DNA from 2 places in the Pseudomonas sp. PDM24 genome. Region 2 is predicted to be linked to the other one. Evidence: riboswitches for the same ligand, from Rfam matches in the RefSeq annotation. Region 2 holds a riboswitch; the other holds the start of a gene.

Region 1 (16,067 bases), on a different contig from region 2:
GACCCGTGCTCCGTTCGATCTGTACCAGCGTGAAGCGCCGAAAGGCCTGAAGCTGTACGTGCAGCGTGTGTTCGTCATGGATCAGGCTGAGTCGTTCCTGCCGCTGTACCTGCGCTTCATCAAAGGCGTGGTCGACTCCAACGACCTGTCGTTGAACGTGTCGCGGGAAATCCTGCAGAAAGACCCGATCATCGATTCCATGAAGTCGGCGCTGACCAAGCGCGTTCTGGACATGCTGGAAAAACTGGCGAAGAACGAGCCTGAGCAATACAAAGGCTTCTGGAAGAACTTCGGTCAGGTCATGAAAGAAGGCCCGGCAGAAGACTTCGCCAACAAAGAGAAAATTGCTGGCCTGCTGCGTTTCGCGTCCACTCAGGGCGACGACGGCGAGCAAGTTGTAGGTCTGGCCGACTACCTGGCCCGCACCAAGGAAGGTCAGGACAAGATCTACTACCTGACTGGCGAAACCTACGCGCAAGTCAAAAACAGCCCGCACCTGGAAGTCTTCCGCAAGAAAGGCATCGAAGTGCTGCTGCTGACCGACCGCATCGACGAGTGGCTGATGAGCTACCTCAACGACTTCGACGGCAAGAGCTTTGTCGACGTAGCACGCGGTGACCTGGACCTCGGCAATCTGGATTCGGAAGAAGACAAGAAAGCTGCGGAAGAAGTCGCCAAGTCCAAAGAAGGCCTGGTTGAGCGTCTGAAGACTGCACTAGGCGACTCCGTTGCTGAAGTGCGGGTGTCCCATCGTCTGACCGATTCCCCGGCGATTCTGGCCATCGGCGAGCAGGACCTGGGCCTGCAAATGCGTCAGATCCTGGAAGCCAGCGGTCAGAAGGTTCCGGATTCGAAGCCGATCTTCGAATTCAACCCGGCTCACCCGCTGATCGAGAAACTCGACAACGAGCAGAGCGACGAGCGCTTCGGCGACCTGTCGCACATTCTGTTCGATCAGGCGGCCCTGGCGGCCGGCGACAGCTTGAAAGACCCGGCCGCTTATGTGCGCCGTCTGAACAAGCTGCTGGTTGAACTGTCGGTTTAACCCCGTTGTAAAAAAACCCGCTTCGGCGGGTTTTTTGATCGTTCCCACGCTCTGCGTGAGAATGCCTCTAGGGACGCTCCGCGTCCAGTGGCGCGGAGCGTCACGGGCTGCAACCACGCAGAGCATGGGAACGATCAGCCGATCAATTACAGGGGCGTTGGCGGGCTTCGGTGTTTCGGCAATTCGATCCGCTCACTTTCCCCTGGCACTGTCGGCCAGTCCCCGGCCGCCCAGCGCCGACGTGCTTCATCGATCAACGCCGGATCACTGGCCACGAAATTCCAGTTGATCCGTCGCGGTCCATCCAGCGGCGCGCCGCCAAACAGCACGGCATGACAGTCGCTCTCGGCGAACAGTGTCATCTCTTCCCCGGCCGGCAATACCACCAGTGAGTGGGGTTCCAGCAGCTCGCCATCCAGTTGCGCTTCACCGCTCAGCACATACAGCGCTCGTTCTTCATGCTCGGTGGGAATCAGCAATGTGGTCGCCGTTTGCAGGTTCAATTCGGCGTACAGCGTAGGAGAAAGCACCGGGACCGGCGATTCGAGGCAAAAGCCTGACCCGGCAATCATCCGTATCTTCACGCCAAGGTTATCGCTGACGGGCAGCGTGGCAGCCGGGTGGTGACTGTAATGTCCCGGACCGTGTTCACGATCCTTGGGCGAAGCCAGCCAGATCTGTAAGCCGTGCATCGTAAAGCCGCTGTCTTTCAATGGTTCGGGTGTGCGTTCGACGTGGGCAATTGCGCTGCCGGCGGTCATCCAGCTGACATCACCGGCATTTACCACCTGGTCGGAGCCAAGGCTGTCCTTGTGCTGGATTTGCCCTTCGAACAGGTAGGTGAGGGTGGACAGGCCGATGTGTGGATGCTGACGGATGTTCATGCCTTTGCCCGCCGGATAACGGGTTTCGAGCATGTGGTCGAAAAACACGAAAGGCCCGACGTTGCGGCATTTGGCTGACGGCAACGGGCGAAGAATCGGCTGGCCTTCGACATCTTCGGCGCGAGGGCGGATCACGAGTGGCGTGTGCATGGTGCATTCCAGGCTGAGCGGGTGACGCAGGGAGCATAACCCGCTTGCGCAGCCCTTGCCGCTATTGGCTGAACGCACCTTCGGACAGATGGGTTTCGATGCTGATGTCGGAAGTGGTCATCAGCTTGTGTACCGGGCAGCGGTCGGCCACGCGGTGCAGCTCCTCACGCTGGGCGTCGGTGAGCACACCCTTGAGCGTGAGTTCGACGTGCAGGGCGTATTTGCCTTTCTGCTCTTCACTGTTATCACGCGTGACCTCAACCTCGACGCCCGTCAGCGGGATGTCCTTTTTCTTGGCATACATTTTCAGCGTCAGGGCCTTACAGGCGCCGAGGGCTGCGTCGAAGTAGTCGTGTGGTTCAGGCGCGGTGCCTTCGCCACCAGAGGTTTTCGATACATCGGCAAAGAGTTCGTGGTCATCGATCTGGACGCTGTGACGAAAACCTTCGGCGGAGACGGTATTGACGGTAACAGTCATAAGAAACCTCGCAGACAGTGGGAAAAGTCATTCGATCAAAAAAGACCCTGAAGTTATAGAGCATCCCTTCAAATTCGCGTTCCACTTTCTTGTCGGTCGATTCGACTAAGACGCAGAACCTGTAGGAGCGAGGCTTGCCCGCGAAGAATGCACCGCGGTTTTTCAGGCAATACGCGTCATCGTTCTTCGCGGGCAAGCCTCGCTCCTACAGGGTTTCACTGAACTTGTCATCGTCCTGTCACCCCGGCGTCATACCCTCGCGCTCATCTCAATCAAGGAGCGCACCATGCACCTCACCCGTTTAACCGCCCTGGCCACAATGATGTTCGTCAGTGGTCTGGCCAGTGCCGAAGTCCGCGTCGAAGGCCCAGTGGAATACGGCGTGTTCGCTGGCCCGAAAGCCGAACTGCAATCGGGCGAGCGAGTTTTGCGCCGCAGCAATGAACAGATCCAGCAAACCGAAATCGTCCCCGCCAAACTCGGCACCAAGTTCGGTATGCGCTACCAGTTGTCCGGCAAAGTCGCCGAAGACCAACCACTGACTTTGCTCTATTTCACGCCGGGCATCCGCACTCCGGATGGCGTGCGGCACGACAAACTGGAAGTGACTCAAAAATTGGTACCCGGTGCTCCGCAGGACGTGATGGCGTACGAGTTCACCGAAAGCCATGAAGTCGTTCCCGGTGAATGGCGTTTCATGGTGTTCCAGGGCGACCGTCTGCTGGCCCAGCAACGCTTTACCGTGCGCTGATTGCTCTCGCCCAGCCAAATGCCAGACGAAAAAAAGCCCCGCGTTTGCGGGGCTTTCATGTTGGTGCGGATCAGCTGCCTTTGACCGTCTTGCCGTTGACCGTACCGTCGAGGAGCATAATGTTGTACTCCTTGCCGTCGGTTTCGACCTGTTGCAAACGGACCAGCAGGTAATCCCAGTCCTTGGCAAACCACAGCACGGTGATGCGCTTGCTTTGAGTCGGGTCGCGCACGCGCTCGACCTTGATCGCATCGATCTGGCCAGCCTTGGTGTCGACTTTCTCCGAACCCAGCACGCGGAAGTCATAGGTATCGACTTCGCCGTCATCGACGACCTGATAGCTCATGCTTTTCTTGCCAGCGGCGACGTCATGCTGCAGCGCCAGTTGATAGGTGGACTTGTCGACCATGCCGCGGTTGAGTGGAAGCTTGACGGCGTCACCACGATCGGTGCCGGTGACCATTTTGTTGGTCCAGTCGAAGTCCAGATCAGCCTTCTTGGCTTTACCCAGACCGCCACGTTCGAAGTGGTAGGACTGTGGCAGCAGGGTGTCCTTGTCCAGGGTCAGGGTACTTTCTTCAGTCAGGCTGGCGATCATCATCGACGCCTTGAAGCTGAGTTTCCAGACGCCGTTGGCTCCCTTGGTCAGGCTGCGTTCGGCAGTGCCGCTCATGGGCAGCTGCTTCCAGTCGGCGGTGTAGCTGGCGGAGAAAGGTTGAAGGTCTGCGGCCTGCGCAAACGGCAGGGCGAGCAGAGCGCAAGCGAAGAGCAGGGCGCGACGCATAAAATCTCCTAGGTTCGAATCAAGTGGCCGCTGGCCGCGAGCAACTGTCCGTCCAGTAAAGCACCTTGTTCACCGAGTGATAAACGACCTTCGGCAAACCAGCGTACGGCCATCGGGTAGATCAGGTGTTCCTGGGTATGGACTCGCTGCGCCAGACTCTGCGGCGAATCGTGCAACTCTACCGGTATTACTGCCTGTACGACCAGTGGTCCGCCATCGAGTTCCTCGGTGACGAAGTGCACGGAACAGCCGTGTTCAGTGTCGCCGGCCTCCAGCGCGCGCTGATGGGTGTGTAACCCTTTGTATTTGGGTAGCAGCGAGGGATGGATATTGAGCAGGCGACCCTGATAGTGGCGCACGAAGTCAGCGCTGAGAATGCGCATGAAGCCGGCCAGTACCACGAGTTTGGGGTTGAAGGCGTCGATCAGTTCGATCAGCGCGGCATCGAAGGCCTCGCGACCTTCGAAAGCCTTGTGATCCAGGGTGCGGGTGTCGATACCCGCGTCCCTGGCGCGTTGCAGGCCGTAGGCGTCGGCGCGGTTGGAGATCACCGCAGCGATGCGGGCCGGGCTGTCGCCGGTCCGCGTGCTGTCGATCAAGGCCTGCAAGTTACTGCCGGTGCCGGACAACAGCACCACCACATCACAGGTCTGGGACATCAATGAGCCTTGAGGTTCTTCAGTTCAACCTGGGCCGCGCCTTCGGCTGCGGTGGCGATCTGACCGATGACCCAAGGTTGCTCGCCGGCTTCACGCAATACGTTCAGCGCAGTTTCAACGTGCTCTTGAGCAACGCAGATAACCATGCCGACGCCGCAGTTCAACACGCGATGCATTTCGTTTTCGTCGACATTGCCTTTCTCTTGCAGCCAGTCGAACACGGCAGGGCGAGTCCAGCTTGCAACGTCAACCACCGCTTGTGCGCCTTTTGGCAGAACGCGCGGGATGTTGTCCAGCAGGCCACCACCGGTGATGTGGGCCATGGCTTTGACGGCGCCGGTTTCCTTGATCAGCTTGAGCAGCGGCTTCACGTAGATGCGGGTCGGGGCCATCAGCAGGTCGGTCAGCGGTTTGCCGTCGAGCTGGATATTTTCGATGTCTGCACCGGACACTTCGATGATCTTGCGGATCAGCGAGTAGCCGTTGGAGTGCGGGCCGGAAGACGGCAGGGCGAGCAGGGCATCGCCTGCAGCGACTTTGGAACCGTCGATGATTTCAGACTTTTCCACGACGCCGACGCAGAAGCCGGCCAGGTCATAGTCTTCGCCTTCGTACATGCCCGGCATTTCAGCGGTTTCGCCGCCGACCAGGGAGCAGCCGGACAGTTCACAGCCAGCGCCGATGCCGGTCACGACCTGGGTCGCGGTTTCGACGTTCAGTTTGCCGGTGGCGTAGTAGTCGAGGAAGAACAGCGGCTCGGCACCGCAGACCACCAGGTCGTTCACGCACATGGCAACCAGGTCGATGCCGATGCTGTCGTGCTTGTTCAGGTTCAGCGCCAGGCGCAGCTTGGTGCCGACGCCGTCAGTGCCCGAGACCAGTACCGGTTGTTTGTAACCGGCCGGGATTTCGCAGAGGGCGCCGAAACCGCCCAGGCCGCCCATGACTTCCGGGCGCGCAGTGCGCTTGGCGACGCTCTTGATGCGTTCGACCAATGCTTCACCGGCGTCGATGTCTACACCGGCGTCCTTGTAGCTCAGGGAGGGTTGCTTGCTCATGATCCAGGCCTTTAGGGGGGATTCAGGGGTAACGACCGAGTCCAGTGGGACCGCCGAAACAGACGAAGGCGAGTGCCATCCGCGAATTTCAGGGGGCCCGGCTGTTGCCGGTCTGCGAAGGCGCGCGATTTTATCAGGCTTGAGGGGCAGCGGCCATCCTCGTGCCGACGGGCAGGGGCATATCGCGTTAAAAAAACCGATATTGCCCGTGTTGGTGGCGTCCCGGATGGCTGTATAAGGTATCGACATTAACCGTCTATCGTTATGACAGTGCGAAAACTTACCGGGATCGGGTGAATGTTTTGCTTGAACGTGTGGTCAACAGACCCTTGGTTCAATCATCTTCACGCGGTCTGTTCCAGCCGCTCTTGTCGTCAGGAATCTTTTTATGCGTTTTCTTAAATTCTTGTTCGTGGGCTGTTTAACCATGGCCAGCCTGACCGGTCATGCCGAAACCGTCAAAGGCCTCTATCAAGTGCGCGAGCCCGTCAGCAGCCAGACACCGGAGGAGCGCGATCAGGCGACTCAGCGGGCGCTGGATACGTTGGTGTTGCGCCTGACTGGCGACCCAAAGGCGGCGCAGAGCCCGGGTCTGGCGACCGTGCGCAAAGACCCTCAGCAGATCATCAGTCAGTTCGGATATGACGCCGGGCCACCGCAAGTGCTGAAAGTCGATTTCGACCCGGCCACCACTGAACAGGCCTTGCGGCGTGCCGGGTTGGCTGTGTGGGGTGCCAATCGGCCGTCGATCCTCGGCTGGTGGTTGAACGATTCCACTGAAGGTTCGAGCCTGGTCGGCGATGGCCAGGCCAGCGCCACACCACTGCTTCGAGCGGCGCAACATCGTGGTCTGCCGCTGCGTTTGCCGCTGGCGGACCTGAACGAGCAGATTGTCGCCACTGCGCCGAATCTGGAAAGTGCAGACCCTGCGCCGCTGCAAGGAGCATCCGACCGTTACAATGCCGATGCCTTGCTGGCGGTGCATGCCCGTGAAGAGGGTGGCCAATGGCAAGCCAAGTGGCGTTTATGGTTGGGCGATCAGAAAGAAGCCGGTAGCGTGCAGGGCGCCGATACCGCCGCGCTGGCCGATGCGGTGATGCTGGCGGTCAGTCAGCGCCTGGCGCCGCGTTTTGCCGCCAAACCGGGCGCTTCGAGCGAGCAATTGCTGGAAGTGCAAGGGATGAGCCTGGAGCGTTATGCAACGCTCGGGCGTTTGCTGGAGCCTTTTGGCGCACGCCTGCAAAGTGTCGACGGCGACCGCGTGCTTTATCGGGTCAACGGCAGCCCCGATCAGCTGCGGGCGCAGTTGTCTTTGGGCAGGTTGCAGGAAATTCCGGCCGGTGAGGCGCCGGCTCCAACGGTGCCTGTTCAGCCTGTGGTTGCTGGCTCGACACCGGCCGTAGCGCCAGCCCCGGCACCGACACCACTGTTACGTTTTCGCTGGTAGTTTTTCTTTATATAGAAGCAGGAGTGGTACATGGCCGATACACGGCGTTGGTTCTGGCTCGGTGGGGTGGTCCTGCTTTGCGCGTTTGTTTACCTGTTGCACCCGATCCTGACGCCTTTTTTGGTGGCGCTGTTGCTGGCTTATCTGTTCGACCCGCTGGTGGATCGTCTGGAAAAGTACGGCCTTTCACGGACCTGGGGTGTGGTGGCGGTGTTTGCCTTGTTCACATTGCTCGTCACCGCGTTGCTGTTGGTGTTGGTGCCGCTGCTCGCCAAGCAACTGTTTCGCTTGTATGAACTGGCGCCGCAAATGCTCGACTGGTTGCAGCACACCGCCGTGCCGTGGGCGCAATCGAAGATGGGGTTGTCGGACGGCTTCTGGAAATTCGACAAGCTCAAGGCGGCGTTCAGCGAGCACATGGGCCAGACCACCGATGTGGTCGGCGTGGTGCTGAGTCAAGCGACGGCTTCAGGTCTTGCACTGATTGGCTTGCTGGCCAATCTGGTGCTGATTCCGGTGGTGAGTTTTTATCTGTTGCGCGACTGGGATCTGATGATGGCCAAAATCCGCAGCCTGCTGCCCCGTGATCGTGAAGAGCGCGTCATGACCTTGGCGGGAGAATGCCATGAAGTGCTCGGGGCCTTCGTGCGCGGGCAGTTGCTGGTGATGCTGGCGCTGGGTGTGATCTACGCCGCAGGCTTGATGATCGTCGGGCTGGAGCTGGGGCTGTTGATTGGTCTGATTGCCGGGTTGGCGGCGATCGTGCCGTACATGGGGTTCGTCATCGGAATTGGTGCGGCATTGATTGCCGGTCTGTTCCAGTTCGGTGGCGATTTGTATCCCATGATCGGTATTGTCGCGGTGTTCATGGTCGGCCAGGCGCTGGAAGGCATGGTCCTGACGCCGTTGCTGGTGGGAGACCGGATCGGCCTGCATCCGGTGGCAGTGATCTTCGCCATCCTGGCTGGCGGCGAGCTGTTTGGTTTTACCGGTGTGTTGCTGGCGTTGCCAGTGGCGGCGGTGATCATGGTCCTGGTGCGCCATATGCATGATTTGTATAAGGACTCGGATATCTACGGCGGTGTCGACGAATCCGAGGTGTAAGGTTTTTTGATCGCTCGTAGCGGGCAGTCTGGTTGCGTGCCAGGTTTGCCCGTCTCCCTCGTGTGGCTGTCACATGCGCCGCCAAAGAAACGGTCATAAAACCAGTGTGTTATCGCAAACCTTTGATTTTGCTTGTGGTCTGTCGCATTGTGCGGTCAGCCTCACGGGTATAAACTTCGCAAACTTTACACAGAGGCCACTAACGGTTCCTTTGGAACTGTTCAGTCAGCATGAAACCGATTCAGCTGCCCCTAGGTGTGCGTCTGCGTGATGACGCTACCTTTATCAATTACTACCCAGGCGCCAATGCCGCTGCACTCGGCTATGTCGAGCGGCTCTGCGAAGCCGACGCTGGCTGGACGGAAAGCCTGATTTACCTCTGGGGCAAGGACGGGGTAGGGCGCACGCATTTGTTGCAGGCGGCGTGTCTGCGCTTCGAACAACTGGGGGAACCGGCGGTGTACCTGCCGTTGGCCGAGTTGCTGGACCGCGGCATTGAAATCCTCGATAACCTCGAACAATACGAACTGGTCTGCCTGGACGATCTGCAGGCAGTCGCCGGCAAGGCGGATTGGGAAGAGGCGCTGTTCCATCTGTTCAATCGTCTGCGTGACAGCGGCCGGCGTCTGCTGATCGCCGCCTCGACGTCCCCGCGTGAACTGCCGGTGAAGCTGGCAGACCTCAAGTCGCGGCTGACACTGGCACTCATCTTCCAGATGCGCCCACTCTCTGACGAAGACAAATTGCGTGCCTTGCAGTTGCGCGCATCCCGTCGCGGCCTGCACCTGACCGATGAAGTCGGGCATTTTATCTTGACCCGCGGTACCCGCAGCATGAGCGCGCTTTTCGAGCTGCTTGAACGCCTCGATCAGGCCTCCCTTCAAGCCCAGCGCAAGCTGACAATCCCGTTCCTGAAAGAAACCCTTGGTTGGTAAAAAAACCTGATCAAACTCAGGTTTTACACGGGTTTCGGCATATTCCAGGCGTCAACAAACCCGCTTTCCTGCAAGAGGGCAGGCTGCGCAAAGGTTCAAAATGGGCTTAAGCGCTTAGATGTAAACGAGAAACCGAAAAGTCACATACAGATCGATTGAATTTGCAAATGAGGTCGATAGCGGGCATAGTCGCGGCTTCTTTAGAAACTATCAGCCACGGTCGTGCCCATGCTAAATCGCTTCGCACCCCTCGTGCCTCTCGCACTCGTCACCCTGTTGTTCGGTTGCGCTGCCCACTCTCCAGTGTCCCAGCAAGCGCCAAAACAGCAGGTTTCAAATTCAGTTACCGCGCAGTCTTCTTCCGTTCTTTTCCAGGAAGAGCTAGTCACCGATAAAGAACTGGCAGACTTCGCCGGCGGCAAGTCGTACCAGCTTCCGGTTCTCGCCGACAGCATCCTCGAACGTGGCATGTCCCTGATCGGTACCCGTTACCGTTTCGGCGGCACCTCCGAGGCCGGCTTCGACTGCAGCGGCTTCATCGGTTATCTGTTTCGTGAAGAAGCCGGCATGAACCTGCCGCGCTCCACCCGCGAAATGATCAACGTTGACGCTCCTCTGGTTGCCCGCAGCGCCCTCAAACCGGGTGACTTGCTGTTCTTCGCCACCAATGGTCGTCGCGGTCGTGTCAGTCACGCCGGGATCTACCTGGGTGACAACCAGTTCATCCACTCCAGCAGCCGCAAAAGCGGTGGTGTCCGGATTGATAGTCTGGGCGACAGCTACTGGAGCAAAACCTTCATCGAAGCCAAGCGCGCACTCGCGATGGCGCCGACTGCGGCCCCGGCTATCGTCACGGCTCGCAAGTAAGCGGACAGTTTATAGGGCGAACTTAAAGTCTTACTTGAAGTTTGCCGCGTAGCCGCTAGAATCCTGATCTATTATTGATGGCAAACCGCCTGCGTTCTGCGCAGGCGGTTTTCTTTTCTGCCTTTTCGGTGGAAAAAGCCGCAGCCAGATCAGGATGTTCTGTTTATGACGATGTCGGCCCGCCTCACATTCATATTCTTCGCAGCGCTGCTCAGCGCCTGCGCCAGCCGCACACCGCCACCTGCGCCGGTGGTTCGCGCTCCCATTGTTTTCGGTCCTTCCCAAGCCTTTTCCCCTGCGGCAGAAGACGTGCTGTTTCGCGCGCTGGGCCTGGTGGGAACACCTTATCGCTGGGGCGGCAACACGCCGGATTCCGGATTCGATTGCAGTGGTCTGATCGGTTACGTTTATCGCGATGTCGCCGGCATTTCCTTACCGCGCTCCACCCGCGAAATGATCGGCATGCAAGCCCCCAGTGTCGGCAAGGAAGGCCTGCAAACTGGCGACCTGATTTTCTTCGCCACCAATGGCGGCTCCCAGGTCAGCCATGCCGGTATCTACGTCGGCGAAGGCCGCTTCGTCCACGCGCCAGCCACGGGCGGCACGGTCAAGCTGGACAGCCTGTCCAAGGCTTACTGGCAGAAAGCCTACCTGAGCGCCAAGCGCGTCTTGCAACCTGAGCATTTGGCACATAATCCGTAGTTGTCATTAGCGCTCGCTTGAGGGATGACTCGCGCTGGGCGATAGGTTGGCGCTGTGCAATAAGCTGTAGGAGCGAGGCTTGCCCGCGAAAGCGGTGTGTCAGTCGATATCAATGTTGACTGTACTGCCGCCTTCGCGGGCAAGCCTCGCTCCTACGGTCAGAGCTGATTACTTGGCCGCGGACACGCGCCACACCTTGTTCCCCACATCATCCGCCACCAGCAAGCCGCCTTGCTGATCGATCACAACACCCACCGGCCGGCCCATGGCTTTTTCGTCGTCAGTGAGGAAGCCGGTGAGCACATCCACCGGCTGCCCGGTCGGTTTGCCGGCGGTGAACGGCACGAAAATCACTTTATAGCCGCTGTGAGGTTTGCGGTTCCACGAGCCGTGTTGGCCGATGAAGGCGCCTTGGGTGAACGGCGCGGGCAACTTGCTGCCTTCGGCGAACGTCAGGCCCAGTGACGCGGTATGCGGCCCCACCGCGTAGTCCGGTGCAATCGCCTTGGCCACCAGATCGGGGTTTTGCGGCTCGACGCGAATGTCGACGTGCTGGCCGTAATAGCTGTAGGGCCAGCCATAGAACCCGCCATCCTTCACGGATGTGATGTAGTCCGGCACCAGGTCGCTGCCGATTTCGTCACGCTCGTTGACGGCTGTCCACAGTGCGCCGCTCTGCGGTTCCCAGGCCAGGCCGTTTGGATTGCGAATCCCCGAGGCGAAGATTCGATGATTGCCGGTGGCGCGATCCACTTCCCAGATTGCCGCGCGACCTTCCTCCTGATCCATGCCGTTTTCGCCGACGTTGCTATTCGAGCCCACGGTGACGTACAGCTTGCTGCCATCCTTGCTGGCGATGACGTTTTTGGTCCAGTGATGATTCAGCGTGCCGCCCGGCAGGTCGACCACCTTGATGGGCTGCGACTTGATCGCCGTCTCACCGTTTTCATAGTGGAAACGCAGCAGGCGATCAGTGTCGGCGACGTACAGGTCATTGCCGACCAGGGTCATGCCGAAGGGCGAGTTGAGGTTTTCCAGGAATACTGTGCGGGTTTCGGCAGCGCCATCGTGGTCCTTGTCCCGCAGCAGGGTGATGCGGTTCGGGCTGGGGACGCCGGCACCGGCACGGCCCATGACTTTGCCCATGACCCAGCCGCGAATGCCTTGGCCATCATCGGGTTTAGGCGGTGCGTTGGTTTCGGCCACCAGCACATCGCCGTTGGGCAACACATAGAGCCAGCGCGGATGATCGAGGCCTTCGGCAAACGCCGCCACTTGAGTCCCGGTGGCGGCGACAGGTTTCTTGCCTTCAGGCCAGCCGATCGCCGGGGCGATGTTCACCGTCGGGATCAGGGTTTTATTCGGTTCTGGCAGCTTGGGCGAGGGGCCTGTGCCATCCGAGACTTGCAGGCTGGAGGTTTCACCACAGGCGGCGAGCCCTCCGGCGAGCGCGATGATGAAAACGAGCTGGGGTTTGCGCATTACTGATCTTCCCTATGAATGCATTGACGTAATCATAGAGAAGCGTAGACGGTCGATGGTTCAACCGGTCAGCCGCGGGCTTCCTTGAGCAGAACAGCGATGCCTGGATGGTAGTTGCCGGCTTCATTGCGCAACTTGCGGTAGGCGTAAGGGAAATACCAGGCCACGGCGCAGGTGTGTTCCTTTTGCAGGTCGTCGACCATGTCCTGGAGTTCTTCCGGGGTGGCGCTGTGTTGGGCTTTTTGTGGTGCGACAAACAGACAGCCGAGTTTCAGATCGCTGGCGTAGCTGATTCGCTTCGCGTCACTGGTGATGTCCGCCAGTGCCTGCGTCAGGTTCAGGCTATTGACCCGTGGCCAGCGCTGGGTGGCCTGGAGATACGCGCGCTCTTCGCTGCTGGCGATAAACAGATCGGCGCGGGCGTTGCGTTCGCCTTCTTCGATCTGTTTGCGGGTCGACGTCTGTGCCAGCGTGACCATTTCTGCCATCCAGGCCGCGGCGCAGAGCAGACCGAGGTTGGCGTTTTCGTCGTACCAGTAAGGTGTATCGTTATCGCCGCGCACGGCGTTGTAGCGGTCGATACAGTCAAACCAGCGTTCCAGCACCGGGCGCAGGAATTCCAGCTTCGGATTGCTGATGATCATGCCTTGCATGTGGCTCACCCTTGTTATTGTGTTGTCAGGTTGTGGCTCTTTGATATCACTGCTGACAGTGTGGCACAAGATTGGCGTCAGTTAATTGATCGACGGCAGTTATTCGCTCAGCGGCGCCCCGGCTTTAATTGACGCTCCACCCCCAACCCTCTAACCTTCGCGGCTTGTTTCAGGTGCTCTGTGACCTTGGTCGACAGAGTGAAACAGGGAAGCCGGTGAATGAATTTCTTCCAGCGAAGAATGATCACGATCCCGGCGCTGCCCCCGCAACGGTAAATGAGTAAAAGCTGCGCGAGGGCCTGTCATCAGGCCCTAGCCACTGTGTCGACTGTCGACATGGGAAGGCGCGCAGTCAGGCGCAAGCCGCTCATGAGCCCGGAGACCGGCCTGATTCATCCAACGGCATCACGGTGGGCGATGCCAGGCTTCTTGCCGTCTATTCTTGTGCCTGCCCGCCGTTATCCAGCCTCAACGGAGAGCTCCCCCATGACTGATACTCCCGATCGTGACGAACGCCATCTGGCGCGCATGCTGCGAAAAAAAGCGGTGATCGACGAACGCATCGCCAACTCGCCGAATGAATGCGGTTTGCTGCTGGTGCTTTCCGGTAACGGCAAAGGCAAAAGCAGTTCGGCGTTCGGCATGCTTGCGCGGTCCATGGGCCACGGCATGCAGTGCGGCGTGGTGCAGTTCATCAAGGGGCGCACCAGCACTGGCGAGGAGCTATTTTTTCGGCGCTTCCCGGAACAGGTGCGTTTTCATGTAATGGGCGAGGGCTTTACCTGGGAAACCCAGGACCGTCAGCGCGACATCGCCGCCGCCGAAGCCGCCTGGGCAGTGTCCCGCGAATTGCTGCGTGATCCGGCCATCGGTCTGGTGGTGCTCGATGAGTTGAACATCGCCCTCAAGCACGGCTACCTCGATCTCGATCAGGTGCTCAGCGACTTGCAGGCGCGACCGCCGATGCAGCACGTGGTGGTCACCGGTCGCGGCGTCAAGCCTGAGATGATCGAGCTGGCCGACACTGTCACTGAAATGGGCATGATCAAGCACGCCTTCCAGGCCGGAATCAAAGCGCAAAAAGGCGTCGAGTTGTGAACTGCACTTTATGAATAGCCATCGTCAATGCCCGGCGGTACTGATCGCCGCACCGGCCTCCGGTCAGGGCAAGACCACCGTCACCGCCGCGCTCGCCCGTTTGCATCGCAATCAGGGGCGCAAGGTTCGTGTGTTCAAATGCGGCCCGGACTTTCTCGACCCGATGATTCTCGAGCGCGCCAGCGGTGCACCGGTTTATCAACTCGACATGTGGATGGTCGGCGAGCAAGAAAGTCGGCGTCTATTGTGGGAGGCCGCTGGCGAAGCCGATCTGATCCTCATCGAAGGCGTCATGGGGCTATTCGACGGTACGCCGTCCAGCGCCGATCTGGCGCGGCACTTCGGTGTGCCGGTGCTCGGCGTGATCGACGGCACCGCCATGGCACAGACCTTTGGCGCGCTGGCCCTGGGCCTTGCGCGTTATCAGCCGGACTTGCCGTTTGCCGGTGTGCTGGCCAATCGGGTCGGCACCGTGCGCCATGCGCAGTTGCTCGAAGGCAGCCTGACTGAAGGCTTGCGCTGGTATGGCGCGCTGTCCCGGGAGACCGGGATCGAATTGCCGAGTCGGCATCTCGGCCTGGTTCAGGCCAGCGAACTGAATGATCTCGACCTGCGTCTCGATGCGGCCGCCGACTCATTAGCCAGCAGTTGCGACGTGGCGCTGCCGCCAGCCGTGGAATTCGCCGCGCCTGAAATGATCGCAGCCGAACCGTTGCTGGCCGGTGTTCGGATTGCCGTGGCCCGGGACGAAGCTTTCGCGTTTACCTACGGCGCGAGCCTGGATCTGCTGCGGGCCATGGGCGCCGAATTGACTTTCTTTTCGCCGATCCGCGACAGCGAATTACCTGAGGCAGACAGCCTCTATCTGCCGGGCGGTTACCCTGAATTGCACCATGTAGCGTTGTCGCAAAACACGCCGATGCTGACCGCGATCCGCGCTCACCACGCGGCGGGCAAACCGTTGCTGGCCGAGTGTGGCGGCATGCTGTATCTGCTGGATTCCTTGACCGATGTCGAGGGCACTCGCGCTGAACTGGTTGGCTTGCTGGCCGGTGATGCGGTGATGCAGAAGCGTCTTGCCGCGCTGGCCTTGCAGGAGGTCGAATTGCCGGAAGGTTTGCTGCGTGGGCACACCTATCACCACTCGCTGACCAGCACCGGGCTTGAGCCGATTGCTCGAGGTTTGAGCCCCAATGGCGGACGAGGGGCGGAGGCGGTTTATCGTGAGGGGCGGATGACGGCCTCTTATGTACATTTTTATTTTCCGTCCAATCCATCGGCGATTGCAGCGCTGTTTGTGCCTGACCTTGAGGACGCCTTCGCGAGCAAGCCCGCTCCCACAGGGGAATGCAATTCAAATGTGGGAGCGGGCTTGCTCGCGAAGAGGCCATGACCGACAACACATTTTCCGAAGCCGAACGCACAGCCGTTTACCGAGCCATCGCCGAGCGCCGCGACATGCGGCACTTCAGCGGCGGCACGGTCGAACCCGAGTTACTGAGGCGTCTGCTCGAAGCCGCGCACCAAGCGCCGAGTGTCGGCCTGATGCAGCCCTGGCGTTTCATCCGCATCAGCGACCGGGCACTGCGCGGCAAGATTCAACAGCTGGTGGAAGAAGAACGCATCCGCACCGCCGAAGCCCTCGGCGAACGCTCCGACGAATTCATGAAGCTCAAGGTCGAAGGCATCAACGACTGCGCCGAGGTGCTGGTCGCCGCGCTGATGGACGATCGTGAGCGGCATATCTTCGGCCGTCGTACATTGCCGGAAATGGACATGGCATCGCTGTCCTGCGCCATCCAGAACCTTTGGCTCGCATCCCGCGCCGAAGGCCTTGGCATGGGCTGGGTGTCATTGTTCGAGCCACAAGCGCTGGCGGATTTGCTGGGTTTACCGGTCGGGGCCAAGCCTTTGGCTGTTCTTTGCCTGGGGCCGGTCAAGGAATTCTACCCGGCGCCGATGCTGGTACT
Region 2 (16,067 bases):
CCAGACCATGGCCAACCTCGGCCAGCAAGCCTGGGCACCTTCGGCGGTCGCGCTGGATCTGGGCGGGTTTTCGAAGATGTTTGCCGAACCCAAACCCATGGGCGAAAACGACATTGCAGAGGTCATTCAACGCTTCGCCACCAGCGCCTCCCTGGCGGAAAAGGCCGGCTTTACCGGGGTGCAGATCCATGCCGCGCACGGGTATCTGATCAGCCAGTTTCTCTCACCATTGACCAATCGCCGCACCGACCGCTGGGGCGGTTCTCTGGAAAATCGCGCGCGCCTGCTGCTGGAAGTGCTCAGCGCTGTTCGCAAGTGCGTATCGCCGCAGTTTTGTGTGGGGGTGAAGCTCAATTCCGCGGACTTCCAGCGCGGCGGTTTCGACGCCGACGACGCCCGGCAAGTGATCCAGTGGCTCAACGACCAGCAAATCGATTTGCTGGAACTCTCCGGCGGCAGTTACGAAGCCCCGGCCATGCAAGGCGAGGCACGCGACGGTCGGACCCTGGCGCGAGAAGCGTACTTTCTGGAAATGGCCGGTGAACTGGCCAGTGTGGCGAGTATGCCGGTCATGGTGACTGGCGGCATACGGCGATTGGCGATCGTCGAACAAGTGCTCGACAGCGGTATCGCCATGGCCGGCATCGGCACGGCAATGGCCATCGAACCGAACCTGGTCAAACGCTGGCGTGAAGGCCAGAACAGTCACCCGCAGTTGCCACCGATTCGCTGGAAACGCAAACCTCTGGCGGCGCTGGCAAACATGGCCGTGGTGAAGTTTCAGCTTCATCGATTGAGCCGCGGGCACAAGCCCAGGCCGCAAGTCTCGGCGGTATGGGCATTGATCCTCGATCAGTTGTACATCGCTCGACGTACCCGTCAGTACCGCCAGGCGATGGGTAAATAGTCAGTTAGATGCAATCCCTGTGGGAGCGGGCTTGCTCGCGAAAACGGCGGCACAGTCACCATTAATGTCGTCTGACACACCGCTTTCGCGAGCAAGCCCGCTCCCACAGGTACCATTCCTTGCCAAGTTGTTTATCGTCCGGCAAAGCGCAACCGCGACAACATGCGCAGATCGCCCTCACGGTAATAGTCATCGGTCCAGCTGTCATCCGGCGCCAACGGTCGGACCTGCTTGAGTGCCAGTTTTTTTGCGAAGTAGCGGAACCGGTAATGCTCGTAAAAGCGCAGCAGTTCCAACCCGTAACGATCGGCCAGGTCGGTGTCGCCACGGATGATCAGAAAGTTCTCATCATTGCCGTTACTGGCCGCCTCACTCAGGTTGTGGCTGCCGCTGATGATCGTTGGTGCGTCGCTGGTGAAGTCGACGACGATGGCTTTGGTATGCACCAGCAGTCTGCCCTTCTGGCCTTTCATGTTTTCCTTGAGCCAGCCTTCCAGGCCGGTATTGAGCAGCGCGGTGGCGGCAAATTGAGCGGTGCGGTCGGCGTGGAAACCGGTGATGCTGCTGACGGTGTTTTGCAGGCCGTAACGCAAAATATCGTCGTGGGGCAGGCCGAGCAACGCGTTGAGCACTTCGTCCGGCAAGGCAAACGCGGTGACAAACAGCAGGTCTTTTTTGGCGGCGTTGATGATGTCGACGAACTCACGCAAGTCGCCCTGGCCCGAGCGCGGTGAGAAGCCAGCGAACAGCGCCTGCTCCGGCTGCATCGGATTGTTTTCCGTGAGCCATTCCCGTGTGGCGCCGACATCCGTCGGGTCGGCCCAGACCTGCTCGAAGGTTTGCAGATAACTGGCGCCGATCCGGGCGTCGTCCAGCACATGCACCACGTTGGCCTGACGATAAACACCGTTGGGAGTGAAGTTGGTGCTGCCACAGAGCACCGCTTCGGGCTGATGCTGCCCCGCTGCGTCGAGCCGGCTGAGGACCATGAACTTGTTGTGGAATATGTTATGCGTGACTCGCCCGCGCTTGTTCGCCGCCGGGATTTTTTCCAGGCTGGCTTCGTTCATCGCCGTGGTGTCTTCGTCGGGTTGGGCGTGGTACAGGACCCGAACCTTTACGCCGCGCTCAAACGCAGCGTTCACCGCATCGACAATCACCTTCAACTGATATTCATAGATCGCGATGTCCAGCGCCCACCGGCCATCCTCGGCCCGTTCGATGAACCCCAGCAAGCGTGCGAGCAGACCGTTTTCCAGCCATTGCCGTGGAGCGTCGGGCCATTCTTCGATGGGCAGTTTTTTGTTGGCGCTGAGCTGCGCATCGAGGTCGGCGAATTTGCGCTGGAAGGCCTGACTCGCCGCCACCGCCCGGTTGAAGATGACGCTCTGGCCCGCTGGAAGGCCATTGTCGGTGGTGAGCGTCACTTCCAGAAACTCACCCAGCTGCGGCGCATCGGCGGTGCCGTAGGCCAGGTGAACCCGATAATGGATCGTCACGCCCGGATTGACCGCGTAATCGGCCCAGCGAAATTTTTGCAATGGCGCGGTATCGCTGGGGGTAGCGTGAAACTGGGGGAACGTATGAGCCTTGCCGGGGAAGGTCAGGCTGTTGAACAGAAACAGCCAGGGTTTGCTGCCTTGCTGTTTTTCGATGGCGAAACCCAGCAGGCCTTTGCGGCGGGGTTCGGCCAGGTCGATCGCCAGCAACACGCCGTTGGTGCCCGCGTAGGCTTTGACGCGGAAATCGTCCTGATCGTTGCGGGCTAGAACGCGCATGGGTCACTCCTGTGATTGTCTTGCTTACAGAGCATAGGGCAGCGATGCGGACTAACCGCACTTATCCGATTCCGAGGTGATGCCTTCGCGAGCAAGCCCGCTCCCACATGGGATTTGTGAACGCAACAGATTAAATGTGGGAGCGGGCTTGCTCGCAAAGGGGCCAGCACTATCAACACCAAACTCAACCTGAAATCAGCTCATCGATATGTCGATAATCAACCTGCAACTGCGTCGCCAACACCTTTGCCCGACCAAGATGAATCGGCCCGCGCTCGATGTCGATCAGCAGCCCGGGGCAATCCAGTGTTGGCAACGCTGACCATTCCTTCACCCGTCCATCCGTCACCAGCAACAGCCTTTGCTGTTCAGCAGGAAAACGTTTTTGCCGAGCCGCCAACCAGCGCCCTGCCTCGCCCAACGCCGCCAGCATCGGCGTACCGCCGCCAGCCCCGAGCCCGTCGAGCCAGTCGCGCAAGCCAGCGGAGGCTTTCAACCCTTGCACTTGCCACTTCGGCACATGACCACTGGCGGTCAGCAACGCCAGGCGCGCACGCTGTCGATAGGCATCGTCGAATAGTTGCGCCAACAAGCCCTTGGCATCGCTCAACGCTTGATGACGTCGGGTCGAGGCCGAGGCATCGACGATCACCAGCCATAATTCATGAGGGCTGCGGGTGCGCAGGTGAAACAGCACATCGTCGCGTTGACGCGGTCGGCCATTGAGCAAGGTGCCGGGCCAATTGATCGATCCGCTCAGGGCTGCGTGACGCTTGCCCTGTTTACCGTGATCCAGCCGTCCTGCGAGGGGTCTGGCATTCGCCCCCGCGTCCGATCGAGGGCGAATGCCTAGGGCTTTTTTGGCCAGCTCGGCACTTCACGTCGTGCGCCGACCGGCAGCGCTTGGGCGGGCATTTCGCCCCACTGGCCCTGACCTTCGCTCGGGGTGGGGTTCTGATTGGAAGGCGGCTGCGCTGCGGGTGATTGGTGCGGCGCCGGTGGCGAGTGTTCGCGACGACGATGGCGCAAGGCAAACTCGGCGACCGCGTCGATATCTTCTTCGCCAATGGCATTCGCTCCCCTCCAGGCTGCATGAGCCCGAGCTGCACGTAGCCAGACCAGATCGGCTCGCAGGCCATCGACGCCGGCAGCAAAGCAGCGCTCGGTGATCTGTGCCAGCGCGGCATCGTCGAGGGGAATGTTCGTCAGTGCCGAGCGCGCCTTTTGGCAGCGCTCGCGCAGTGCGTGTTGCTGGCTTTCCCACTCGGCGCAGAACCCTTGCGGGTCGCTGTCGAAATCCAGTCGGCGACGGATGATCTGACCGCGCTCGGCGGGTGCGGTGTGGCCACTGAGGGCGACGTTCAGGCCAAAGCGGTCGAGCAATTGCGGACGCAGCTCACCCTCTTCGGGGTTCATGGTGCCGATCAGCACAAACTTCGCCGAATGCCGATGGGAAATCCCGTCGCGCTCGATCAGGTTGGTGCCGCTGGCGGCCACGTCGAGCAGCAAGTCCACGAGGTGATCGGGCAGCAGATTGACTTCATCGACATACAACACGCCGCCGTCGGCCTTGGCCAGTACGCCGGGGGAAAACTGTGCGCGACCTTCGCTCAAGGCCGCATCGAGGTCGAGGGTGCCCACCAATCGTTCTTCGGTGGCGCCCAGGGGCAAGGTGACGAATTGACCGCTGGCCAACAGGTCCGCCAAGCCTCGGGCCAGGGTCGATTTGGCCATGCCGCGCGGGCCTTCGATCAGTACGCCACCGATTTTTGGATCGATGGCGGTCAGGTACAGCGCGAGCTTCAAGTCATCGGCGCCGACCACGGCGGAGAGCGGGAAATGGGGGGTGTCGGTCATGTGGCATTACTCATTGTGGTCGGTGGTGTTTGTCAGTACGTCTTCGCGGGCAAGCCTCGCTCCTACAAGTGCGCCGCCGTCCTGTAGGAGCGAGGCTTGCCCGCGATCGAGGACGAAGTCCTCGCACCTCTTATGGTTACCCGTCTTCTTCTATGTCCAGCAACAAATTTTCCAGCGCCTCGCGGTACTCGCCCGGCTCTTTCCACAGACCCCGCTGCTGCGCCTCCAGCATGCGTTCGGTCATGTCGCGCAAGGCATGGGGATTGTGCTCGCGGACAAAGTCCCGGGTTGCCGGATCGAGCAAATAGGCGTCCGCCAGCAACGCATATTGGTGATCGTCGATCAACTGCGTCGTGGCGTCGAACGCAAACAGGTTATCGACCGTCGCCGCCAGTTCGAACGCGCCTTTATAGCCATGACGCTTGACCCCGTCGATCCATTTCGGGTTGGCCGCTCGGGAACGGATCACCCGGTTAAGCTCTTCCTTCAACGTGCGAATCTTGGGCAAGTCCGGCTGACTGTGGTCGCCGTGATAACTGGCCGCTGCTTCACCACTGAGGCTTTCGACCGCCGCCAGCATGCCTCCCTGGAACTGGTAATAGTCGTTGGAATCGAGCAAATCGTGTTCACGGTTGTCCTGGTTTTGCAGCACTGCCTGCACCTGGCTCAGACGCTGGGCGAACTGTTCGCGGGCGGCGGTGCCTTCGTCAGAGCCGCCGTAAGCGTAGCCGCCCCAGTTCAGGTAAACCTCAGCCAGGTCGTCGCGGCTTTGCCACAGACGACCATCGATGGCGCCCTGCACGCCTGCTCCATAAGCACCCGGTTTGGCCCCGAAGATGCGCCAGCCGGCCTGCCGCCGCGCAGCGTCTTCATCCAGACCGGATTCCAGCAACGCTTGCCGCTCGGCGCGGACCTTGGCCGCCAACGGGTTGAGATCGTCCGGTTCATCCAGCTCGGCGACCGCTTGTACAGCGGCGTCAAACAGCCGGATCAGGTTTGCAAAGGCATCGCGGAAGAATCCGGAGACGCGCAAGGTCACATCCACCCGTGGGCGGTCCAGCAGGCTCAACGGCAGAATCTCGAAGTCGTCGACACGCTGGCTGCCCGTCGCCCACACCGGTCGCACGCCCATCAGCGCCATGGCCTGGGCGATGTCATCGCCGCCGGTGCGCATGGTCGCGGTGCCCCAAACCGACAAGCCGAGCTGACGCAGGTGATCGCCGTGGTCTTGCAAGTGCCGCTCAAGAATCAGGTTCGCAGACTGGAAGCCGATGCGCCACGCGGTGGTGGTCGGCAGGTTGCGCACATCCACCGAATAGAAGTTGCGCCCGGTGGGCAGCACGTCCAGACGGCCGCGACTCGGCGCGCCGCTAGGCCCGGCGGGGACGAATCGACCACTGAGGGCGTCCAGCAGGCCGCGCATTTCCGCCGGGCCGCAGGCGTCCAGGCGTGGGGCAACGACTTCGCGCAGGCTGTCGATGATGGCGTTCACTTCAGACCAACCTGCCTCCTGTGGGAGCGGGCTTGCTCGCGAAAGCGGTGTATCAGGCAAATCAATGTCGACTGACACTCCGCTTTCGCGAGCAAGCCCGCTCCCACAGGGGCCGGGTTGGGCTTGAGGCTGGTTCAACGTGTGCGAAATCAGTTGAGTGGCGAACAACTCCAGGCGCTCACGGGTATCCCCAGCGGTGCGCCAGGGTTCATCGTTAAGCGATTGCAGTTCCACAGGACGTGGTCCGGTCCACGGCTCGGCCAAAACGCAATCCAGCGGGTCGAAACCCAACGCAAACGCCTTGGCCAGCGCCCGCAACAAACTCGATTGCGCCCCACGACCATCGCCGCGAGGAATACGCAGCAAAGCTAACAAAGTGTCGATGCGCAACCGCCCCACTGGCGACTCGCCAAACACGTGCAGGCCGTCGCGGATCTGCGACTCCTTCAAGTCGCACAGGTACGTGTCCAGGCGCGGCAACCAGATCGCCGCATCGGCATCGCTGTCGAGTCTCTCGTCCAGTTGCAGTTCACGGTCGATGTGCGTGTCACGCACCAATTGCAGAATGTCGCGCTGCAGTTCCCGGGCGCGGCGCGGATCGAGCAATTGTGCTTCGTAATATTCGTCGGCCAACAATTCGAGATTGCGCAGCGGACCGTAGGTTTCGGCGCGGGTCAGCGGCGGCATCAGGTGATCGATGATCACCGCTTGGGTGCGGCGCTTGGCCTGGGCGCCCTCACCCGGGTCGTTGACGATGAACGGATAGATGTTCGGCAGCGGCCCGAGCAACGCATCCGGCCAGCAGTTTTCCGACAGCCCGACGCCCTTGCCCGGCAGCCATTCGAGGTTGCCGTGCTTGCCCACATGGATCACGCCGTGAGCGCCATAGGTGTTGCGCAACCAGAAGTAGAACGCCAGATAACCGTGAGGAGGCACCAGGTCCGGGTCGTGATAGACAGCACTTGGATCGACCTGATACCCCCGGGCCGGCTGAATGCCAACAAAGGTCAGGCCGAAGCGCAGACCGGCAATCATCATTCGTCCGCCACGGAACATCGGATCGTTTTCGGCCGAGCCCCAACGCTCCAGCACCGCCTGACGATTGGCCTCGGGCAGCGCGTTGAACATCAGGTTGTAGTCGTCCAGCGCGAGGCTTTGATGACAGGGACGCTGATCGAGGGTGTCGAGGTCGTTGCTGACGCCGCCGAGCAATTGCTGGATCAGCGCGGTGCCGCTGTCCGGCAACTCGGCCGGCAGCGGATAACCTTCGGCGCGCAGCGCGCGGAGGATGTTCAATGCCGCAGCCGGAGTATCAAGGCCAACGCCATTGCCGATGCGCCCATCGCGAGTCGGGTAGTTGGCGAGGATCAGGGCGATGCGTTTTTCGCCGTTGGGCACCCGCGCCAGATCGATCCAGCGCCGCGCCAGTTCGGCGACAAAATCCATGCGCTCAGGTTGCGGCCGGTAGCAGACCACGTCTGACTGACTGCGCTCACTGCGCCAGGCCAGGTCCTTGAAACTGATCGGCCGGCTGATGATCCGCCCGTCCAGCTCCGGCAGCGCGATGTGCATCGCCAGGTCGCGGGGACCGAGGCCTTGTTCGCTGGCGCGCCAACCGGGTTCATTGTCCTGGGCGCAGATCGCTTGAATCACTGGAATGTTGCGGCGAAACGGTCGCAGATGCGGCGCTTCGGGGCTGGACTGGGCGAAACCGGTGGTGTTGAGAATCACCCCCGCTTCGACTTCATCCAGCAAGTCCTCGACCATCGTCAGGCAGCCGGGCTCTTTCAAACTGGCCAGCGCAATCGGCAACGGGTTCAACCCCGCCGCCTGCAAACGCTGGCAGAAAATATCGATGAAACCGGTGTTCGCCGCCTGCAAATGCGAGCGGTAAAACAGCACCGCCGCCACCGGCTGATCAGCTTGCCAGTCGGCTTGCCAATCACTCAACTCAGCGGGGCTTTTGTGCGGGTGGTAGATCGCCGTGCGTGGCAGGGTTTGCGGCTCGGACCATGAGTAGTCGCGATCCAGCCAACGACTGGCGAGGCAGCGAAACAGGTCGAGCGCGTTGGCCATGCCGCCCTGACGCAGGAAGTGCCAGAGCCGGTCGCGGTCTTGCGCGGTTACGGTGCTCAGGTCACTGAGTTCCGGGTCCGGGCGATCGTCCCCCGGCACCAGAATCAGCTGCACACCGCGCTCGGACAATTCCACCAGCCGCTCAATGCCGTAACGCCAATAGGCGATGCCGCCGTGCAGCGAGATCAGAATCACCTTGGCGTGGCGCAGCACTTCGTCGACGTAGAGATCGACCGAGGCGTGATTCTGCACCTGCATCGGGTTGGCCAGGCGTACGCTCGGGTAATCGTCGGGCAACTGCTGCGCCGCTTCGGCAAGCAACGCCAGGCTGGAATCGCCGCTGCACAGAATCACCAGCTCGGCGGGGGTTTGTCCAAGGTCGGCAATGTTGTCATCCGACACGAAACCGCCGGGCTGGGTCCTGAGCAGGTGCATGGTTTAAACGCTGAGCGCAGCGCGCAATTGCGCTTCGAGCGCCGCAGCATCCAGCGCCTGACCGATCAACACCAGACGGGTGGTGCGCGCTTCTTCAGCGCCCCACTGACGGTCGAAGTGCTTGTCGAAACGCGTGCCCACACCCTGGATCAACAGGCGCATCGGCTTGTTCGGTACCGCCGCGAAACCTTTGACCCGCAGGATGCCGTGCTGGACCACCAGTTGCGTCAGCGCGTCCATCAGCAGGCTTTCGTCGGCTTGTGGCAGCTCGATGGAGATGGAATCGAACGCGTCATGGTCATGATCGTGATCGTCTTCGCCTTCATGGTGATGATCGTGATGGCTGTGGCGGCTGTCGATGTGTTCTTCGGAGCCGGCACCGAGGCCGATCAGCACGTCCAGTGGCAGACGACCGCTGCTGGCCTCGATCACTTTCACCGCTGGCGGCAGTTCTTCGGCGACTTCCAGGCGCACGCGGGCCAGGTCTGCGGCGCTGATCAGGTCGGCCTTGTTGAGGATCACCAGATCGGCGCTGGCCAGTTGGTCGGCGAACAGCTCGTGCAGCGGCGATTCGTGGTCCAGGTTCGGGTCGAGTTTGCGCTGGGCATCGACCTGGTCCGGGAACGCAGCGAAGGTACCAGCAGCGACGGCCGGGCTGTCGACCACGGTGATCACCGCGTCAACCGTGCAGGCGCTGCGGATTTCTGGCCACTGGAAGGCTTGAACCAAAGGCTTCGGCAGGGCCAGGCCCGACGTTTCGATCAGGATGTGGTCGAGGTCGCCACGACGGGCCACCAGTTCGCGCATCACCGGGAAGAATTCTTCCTGAACCGTGCAGCATAGGCAGCCGTTGGCCAGTTCGTAAACGCGTCCGTTGGCTTCTTCTTCGGTGCAGCCGATCGAGCACTGTTTGAGGATTTCACCGTCGATGCCCAGCTCGCCGAACTCGTTGACGATCACCGCGATGCGACGGCCCTGGGCGTTGTCGAGCATGTGGCGCAGCAAGGTGGTTTTGCCCGAGCCGAGGAAGCCGGTAACGATGGTGACGGGGAGTTTGGCCAGTGTTTTCATCGGATGCCCTTTGGCAAGGTGGCGGGCATACGGGACGACAATCGCAGCGGCGGATGCACGCGCGCAAGAGTTCCGCCACCGGATCACCCCGCCCGGTTGTAGTGAGAATCTGTATCGAGGCAGGTCTCCTGGCTGACGGTGTGCCAATCGTTCGACTGGCGTTTGCTGCGCCTTCCCGCGAACCTGATAGATCAGGGTTTGCAGTGGCGTGGCAGCGAACATCACCGTTCACAGTTGCGGGGGCAGCCGCGGCATCGACCGCGTTCCCTTCTTAGCTTCGGCAGACGCCGAAGAACCTCGAAAGCGCAAGGCTACGCATCGTGTGGGGGCGGGTCAATGTCCACCTGAGTTCTGTGGCGCCTGAGCCGACGCCTTCGCGAGCAAGCCCGCTCCCACATTTGAAATGCGTTCCCCTGTGGGAGCGGGCTTGCTCGCGAAAGGAGCGACTCGGTATCCAAGTGAGAACCCATGCCAATTGACGCCCAACCCCCGCCCATGCTCTCCTACACGCCTTGTTACGGGTGCCCTTCACAGGGTGAAACGGGAAACCGGTGAATCATGTGCTTTACTCTAAAGCCATGTCAGTCCGGTGCTGCCCCCGCAACGGTAAGCGAGTGAAGCGTCAAATCCACTGTGCCCGTCATACGGCATGGGAAGGTGATGCTTGCAGGTTTGGGCACAAGCCCTGCCCCTCGCGAGCCCGGAGACCGGCCCGCAACACAAAGTGACTTTTACGTTCACTGAATAACAAACCCGCGGTGGGCGGGCGCTGTTCGAAATCTCTGCGTGCCACGGCGTACGGAGGTTTTCATGCGCTCTATTCACCCGCTGACAGACCAGAGGGAAGCGCCATGTCGATCATCAGCAGCACCGCCAGCAACACCGATAAAAAGAGCACGATCAGCACCACCACTACCCTGAGCCAACGCCTGACCGCCGCTTGTTGTGCGTCGATTCTTGGCGCCAGCCTTGTGTATTTCGCCGGTTTCTCGCACATCGAAGCGGTACACAACGCCGCGCACGATACCCGTCACAGCGCCGCATTCCCGTGCCATTGAGACCTGCTGACATGATCAAGCGTATTGCGCAAACCGCAGGTTTCACCGGGCTGCTGGCCGCCCTGCTGCTGACCCTGCTGCAAAGCTTCTGGGTGGCTCCGCTGATTCTGCAGGCCGAGACCTACGAAAAATCCGAGCCTGCCGCGGTTGAAATCCACGAGCACGCCGCGGGAGCTGTCACCGCTCACACCCACGATGCCGAAGCCTGGGAGCCGGAAGACGGCTGGCAGCGCGTGCTGTCGACCACCGGCGGCAATCTGGTGGTGGCGGTCGGTTTCGCCCTGATGCTCGCGGGCCTCTACACCTTGCGCGCTCCACGCCGTACCTCTCAGGGCTTGCTCTGGGGTCTGGCCGGTTATGCGACGTTCGTGCTGGCGCCCACCCTCGGCCTGCCACCTGAACTGCCGGGTACTGCCGCGGCGGATCTGGCGCAACGGCAGATCTGGTGGATTGGCACCGCCGCATCCACAGCAGTCGGCATCGCGCTGATCGCATTCAGCCGCCACTGGCTGATGAAGATCCTTGGTGTGGCAATCCTGGCCGTGCCTCATGTGATTGGCGCGCCGCAACCGGAAGTCCATTCGATGCTCGCGCCGCAAGCCCTGGAAGCGCAGTTCAAAATCGCTTCGCAGCTGACCAACATGGCGTTCTGGCTGGCCCTGGGCCTGATCAGCGCCTGGTTGTTCCGCCGCAAAAGCGATGGCCAATACTGCGCATGACTGACGTAAGCGCAGCGCCGACCCTGGTGGTCGGCCTGGGCTGCCAGCGCGGCTGCCCCGTCAGCACGCTGCGGGCGCTGCTTGATCAGGCATTACAGGCCCATCAAATCGAGCTTCGTGAGATCAAGGCCTTGGCCAGCATCGACCTGAAGCGCGAAGAACCCGCCCTGATCGAACTGGCCGAACAACTGGCATTGCCGTTGATGTATTTCAGCAGCGAACAATTGGCCGGTTATGAACCGCAACTCAGCCACCACTCGGACATCGCGTTCGAACGCACCGGCTGTTACGGCGTAGCGGAAAGTGCCGCGCTGGCACTGGCCGAACAATTGGCTCAGGCACCGGCAAAGTTGCTGATTCCACGACAAAAATACGCCCAGGCTACCCTCGCATTGGCCAGTGCCGCGTAAAATCTCCGATAATCCTCGCCTTCGATCATGAGCAATCTTCATCTGAAGCGTGCCCATACCCTTTTTCTGACAGGACACGACGATGACCGTCTACTTCATTGGCGCAGGCCCCGGCGACCCGGAACTGATCACCGTCAAAGGCCAGCGGCTGATTCGTAGCTGCCCGGTCATCATCTATGCAGGCTCCCTGGTCCCCGCCGCTGTACTGGACGGCCACCGCGCCGAACAGGTGGTCAACAGCGCCGAATTGCACCTGGAACAGATCATCGAGCTGATCAAGACCGCCCATGCCAACGGCCAAGACGTAGCCCGGGTGCACTCCGGCGATCCGAGCCTGTACGGGGCGATTGGCGAGCAGATTCGCTACTTGCGTGAACTCGACATCCCTTTCGAAATCATTCCCGGCGTCACAGCCACCGCCGCCTGCGCGGCGCTTTTGGGTGCTGAACTGACCCTGCCGGACGTGTCACAAAGCGTGATTCTGACCCGCTACGCCGACAAGACCGCCATGCCGGCCGGTGAAGAACTGGGCAGTCTGGCGCAGCATGGGGCGACCATGGCGATCCACTTGGGGGTTAATCATCTGGAGAAAATCCTTGCTGAATTGCTGCCGCACTACGGCGCCGATTGCCCGATCGCGGTGATTCATCGGGCAACCTGGCCGGATCAGGACTGGGTGGTGGGGACGCTGGCGGATATTGCCGGGAAGGTTCAAGCCAAGGGATTTCGCCGGACGGCGCTGATTCTGGTGGGCCGGGTGTTGGGCAGCGATCACTTCAGTGAATCATCGTTGTATCGCGCGGGGCATGCGCATTTGTATCGCCCATAGGCCCTATTCGCGAGCAAGCCCGCTCCCACAGTGGATCTGCTTCGAACACAAATACTGTGTCCAGTGAAGATCTAATGTGGGAGCGGGCTTGCTCGCGAAGGCGTCAGTGAATTTCACCCATAAAAAACGGCGCTCACGGGGCGCCGTTTTTTATGTTTGCAGCGAACACCTTACTTAGTAGTAGGCGTTTTCTTTCTGCGTATGGTCGGTCACGTCACGAACGCCCTTGAGCTCAGGAATACGCTCAAGCAAGGTGCGCTCGATGCCTTCCTTCAAGGTGACGTCTGCCTGGCCGCAGCCCTGGCAACCGCCGCCGAATTTCAGCACGGCGATGCCGTCTTCGACCACATCGATCAGGCTGACCTGACCGCCGTGGCTGGCCAGCCCCGGGTTGATTTCGGTTTGCAGGTAGTAGTTGATGCGCTCGTTGACCGGGCTGTCGGCGTTGACCATCGGTACCTTGGCGTTTGGCGCCTTGATGGTCAATTGGCCGCCCATGCGGTCGGTGGCGTAGTCGACGACTGCATCGTCCAGGAAGGCTTCGCTGAAGTGATCGATGTACGCGGTGAAGCTTTTAAGCCCCAGCGCGGTGTCTTCGGGTTTTTCTTCGCCCGGCTTGCAGTAGGCAATGCAGGTTTCGGCGTACTGGGTGCCAGGCTGGGTGATAAAGACGCGGATGCCGATACCCGGGGTGTTCTGCTTGGAGAGCAGATCAGCCAGATAATCGTGGGCGGCGTCGGTAATGGTAATAGCGGTCATGGAAACTCCTCGCAGGCTTGGACGCAGTTTACGCCAATCATCGCGCCGGACAAAGTCCTAGTATTTTTGTCGGGAAAGTGTGCCTGTCGATGAACATCCGATCACCGTCGCCCCCTGTAGGAGCGAAGCTTGCTCGCGAAAGCGGTCCAACAGTCGACATCTATGCTGAATGTCAGACCGCTTTCGCGAGCAAGCTTCGCTCCTACAGGGGTTCAGCCAGGGTTCGGGGGTGCGTGTTCAGGCCTTCAATCAAAGATTCTCATAGCGGTTCATGTCCAGCACGCCCTCTTCCACCGGGTCGGTGTCGTGGATGTAGCGGCTCAGATCATGGAAATATTGCCAGAACTGCGGATGACTGCGGCGAATGCCCCAGCGTTCGACGATTTTCTCGAAACTGGCAGCGTCCTTCGCGGTTTCCATCGCATCAACGAAAGCGGGCACTTGGCCGGCCGGAATGTTGAACATGAAGTTCGGGTAGCTGCTGAGTACACCCGGATAAATCGTCAACGTATCGAGCCCCGGCTGATAGCGCCGCGACTCACCCAGCAGGAACGCCACGTTGCTGTGGGCCCGGTTGCGCAGCAGGCTATAGACCCCGCGCTTGCCGCTTTGAGTCTCGATGCGCAGCATCGTGGCTTCTGGCAATTGATCGATGACCTTCAGCCCCGCAGACGGACGTGAAGTCAGGCGGCTCAAGGCCTGTTCGGCGTTCTGCAAGGCCAGATCGATGTTCGGCCGCGAGCAGTAGGCACCGTCGCAGCGGTTGATCGGGTCGGGGTTGGCGTTGAGTTCGCCGTACCGGGCCAGCAATTGCAGGGCGAAATCGCGTTTCGGGTCCTTTTCGTCCAGCGTCAGTGCCGTGGGTTTGTCATTGTCGATGTACTCGTAATCCAGCCACATCTTGAGCTTGCCGCCGTTCTGGTACCAATCGTCGAGGTAGCCGTCCCGCGAGTCGGCTGGCATCAAGCGCAAGAAGTTCTGCTCGGCACCGTTGCGAATCAGGTCGAAGTACAACCGGGTCTGGGCCTGATGGGATACATTGCCGAACACATCGAAGTTGACTGCCAACTGGTAATACGTGCGTTCCAGCAACGGGAAATCGAACAGCCAAATGGTTTGCGGGACGTCACCGATCAGGCCTTTGTTCACCGAGGCGCTGTCGAAATGCCGGAAAATACTCAGCAAAGCGTTGTCATTGCCGGCCCACAGGGTCGACCAGCTCGGTGCCGGCAGGTCGGCGTAGCTGTCCCGGCGCAAGGCTTCGTATTCGTTGCGTTTGTCACGGTAGTCGCGCCATAGGCTCAGGACACTGCCAACATCATCGTTCTGCCCTGGCATCGCCAGCAACGGCGTGGCCTGGCCGCGATAATTCGGGTCGGTGATATAGAGGTCATGCTCCGGGGCCTGGAACAACGCCCAGAAGTTGTCGCGAATCACGTCGGTGGCGATCTGGCCGCGGCAGACCGGGCCACGAATAAAGGTGCGCACAAAGTATTCGGCGTTATCGAGCATGAACTGGTAACGCGCCTGAGCCGGGATAGCCTCAAAGGTCGTGAACGGATTGGCCCGTCGCTCCGGCCCATAACCTGGCAGCGCGTTGACCTGCCAGTTGCCGCTGTAGAACAGGCTTTTGATCCGCGCCATCTTCGCCGCGCTGAGCGGATAGGTGATGTGGGTCTTGTGCACGATCACGCCTTGCACCGGCCACAAACGGTAGTAGACCTGAGTGCCCGGATCGTCATTCGGGCGGCGAGTGTTGATCAAGTCAATGGGCTGTCCCGTCGGTGTGCGCGAACGTACCCACTGAAAGAAATGCCCCGGCTCGCCGTCCTTGAAATAGAGGTGCGCCAAAAACCAGTGCTCGAACAGCCAGCGCCCGACCAGACTCTCCCGGGCACCCGGCGCGTTGAGCAGGTTTTCCCACTGCACCACCTGCAAGGCTTCCTTGGCGCTGGGCACCAGGCCCTGTTCATCGATTGGCGCGCCGGAGGCCAGCCAACGTTGCAACGTCTGGTATTGCTGATCGGTCAGGCCGGTGACCGCCAACGGCATGCCTTCTTTCGGGTGGGAGCTGGCGTAGCCGTCGAACTCCGCCGGCATGGCGCACATATTTTCCCTATTCAGGCCAAGGACGATGTCTTCCGGCAATTTGGCGTTGGGTTGCAACGGCGTTTTGTGGCCCAGTTCGAGCATGCGCGCCATCAGCGCCGCCTGGCTGCCTTGGGCGTCGAGCACAGAATAAAAGCCTTTTTGCTGCCAGGCGCGTTTGCCAAAGGCGTCATAAAACAGCCGGGTCGGCGCTGCGGCCTGTCTGCGTTCGCCATCATAAACGGGCGCCTTGGTTGCACCTCGGGCCGCCCCTTCACCACTGCCCAGATTGAGCTGACAGGCGGAGTCGTAGCAGGCATGGCAGGCCACGCACTTTTCAGTGAAGATCGGTTGGATGTCCCGGGCGTAGGAAATGTCCGGACCTTGCGCAGCGGCGCCCCCGCTTAAAAACAGCATCAATAGGCTGGTGACGACGCGATACGACATATCCCTGGTCCTGATCATGAGAAAACGCCGCGATTCTACCGGTCTGGCCTGCGCACCAACATGAACGATATTCATGCAAAACCCGTACATGCTCCAAAAGCGCACAGGTTTGTTATCATTCCGGCCCTTCGTCATGGCCTT

What was found. A riboswitch is a leader RNA that binds a small molecule or an ion and turns the genes downstream of it on or off. The one in region 2 is predicted to bind cobalamin.
Region 1: linked by a shared signal. The riboswitch ahead of cobO (cob(I)yrinic acid a,c-diamide adenosyltransferase) and the one ahead of cobW (cobalamin biosynthesis protein CobW) in region 2 are both predicted to bind cobalamin.

What each region holds. Positions count from the first base shown of each region.
Region 1 is NZ_JAHUWR010000001.1:229,323-245,389, forward strand. Features, by position in the region: gene htpG (molecular chaperone HtpG) at 1-1,045, shown strand, start outside; gene KW837_RS01080 (pirin family protein) at 1,192-2,079, opposite strand; gene KW837_RS01085 (OsmC family protein) at 2,141-2,557, opposite strand; gene KW837_RS01090 (DUF3859 domain-containing protein) at 2,844-3,308, shown strand; gene KW837_RS01095 (DUF3108 domain-containing protein) at 3,379-4,092, opposite strand; gene purN (phosphoribosylglycinamide formyltransferase) at 4,101-4,751, opposite strand; gene purM (phosphoribosylformylglycinamidine cyclo-ligase) at 4,751-5,809, opposite strand; gene KW837_RS01110 (DUF2066 domain-containing protein) at 6,198-7,256, shown strand; gene KW837_RS01115 (AI-2E family transporter) at 7,287-8,360, shown strand; gene hda (DnaA regulatory inactivator Hda) at 8,591-9,295, shown strand; gene KW837_RS01125 (C40 family peptidase) at 9,524-10,162, shown strand; gene KW837_RS01130 (C40 family peptidase) at 10,328-10,864, shown strand; gene KW837_RS01135 (sorbosone dehydrogenase family protein) at 11,033-12,346, opposite strand; gene KW837_RS01140 (hypothetical protein) at 12,415-12,999, opposite strand; cobalamin riboswitch at 13,154-13,405, shown strand; gene cobO (cob(I)yrinic acid a,c-diamide adenosyltransferase) at 13,486-14,097, shown strand; gene KW837_RS01150 (cobyrinate a,c-diamide synthase) at 14,108-15,490, shown strand; gene bluB (5,6-dimethylbenzimidazole synthase) at 15,487-16,067, shown strand, end outside.
Region 2 is NZ_JAHUWR010000003.1:80,069-96,135, forward strand. Features, by position in the region: gene KW837_RS12075 (NADH:flavin oxidoreductase/NADH oxidase family protein) at 1-907, shown strand, start outside; gene KW837_RS12080 (phospholipase D-like domain-containing protein) at 1,039-2,685, opposite strand; gene KW837_RS12085 (VWA domain-containing protein) at 2,870-3,415, opposite strand; gene KW837_RS12090 (ATP-binding protein) at 3,535-4,542, opposite strand; gene cobN (cobaltochelatase subunit CobN) at 4,679-8,545, opposite strand; gene cobW (cobalamin biosynthesis protein CobW) at 8,549-9,616, opposite strand; cobalamin riboswitch at 9,717-9,931, opposite strand; cobalamin riboswitch at 10,119-10,347, shown strand; gene KW837_RS12105 (CbtB domain-containing protein) at 10,468-10,674, shown strand; gene KW837_RS12110 (CbtA family protein) at 10,686-11,393, shown strand; gene KW837_RS12115 (cobalamin biosynthesis protein) at 11,390-11,803, shown strand; gene cobM (precorrin-4 C(11)-methyltransferase) at 11,886-12,632, shown strand; gene nfuA (Fe-S biogenesis protein NfuA) at 12,807-13,391, opposite strand; gene KW837_RS12130 (fatty acid cis/trans isomerase) at 13,641-15,926, opposite strand.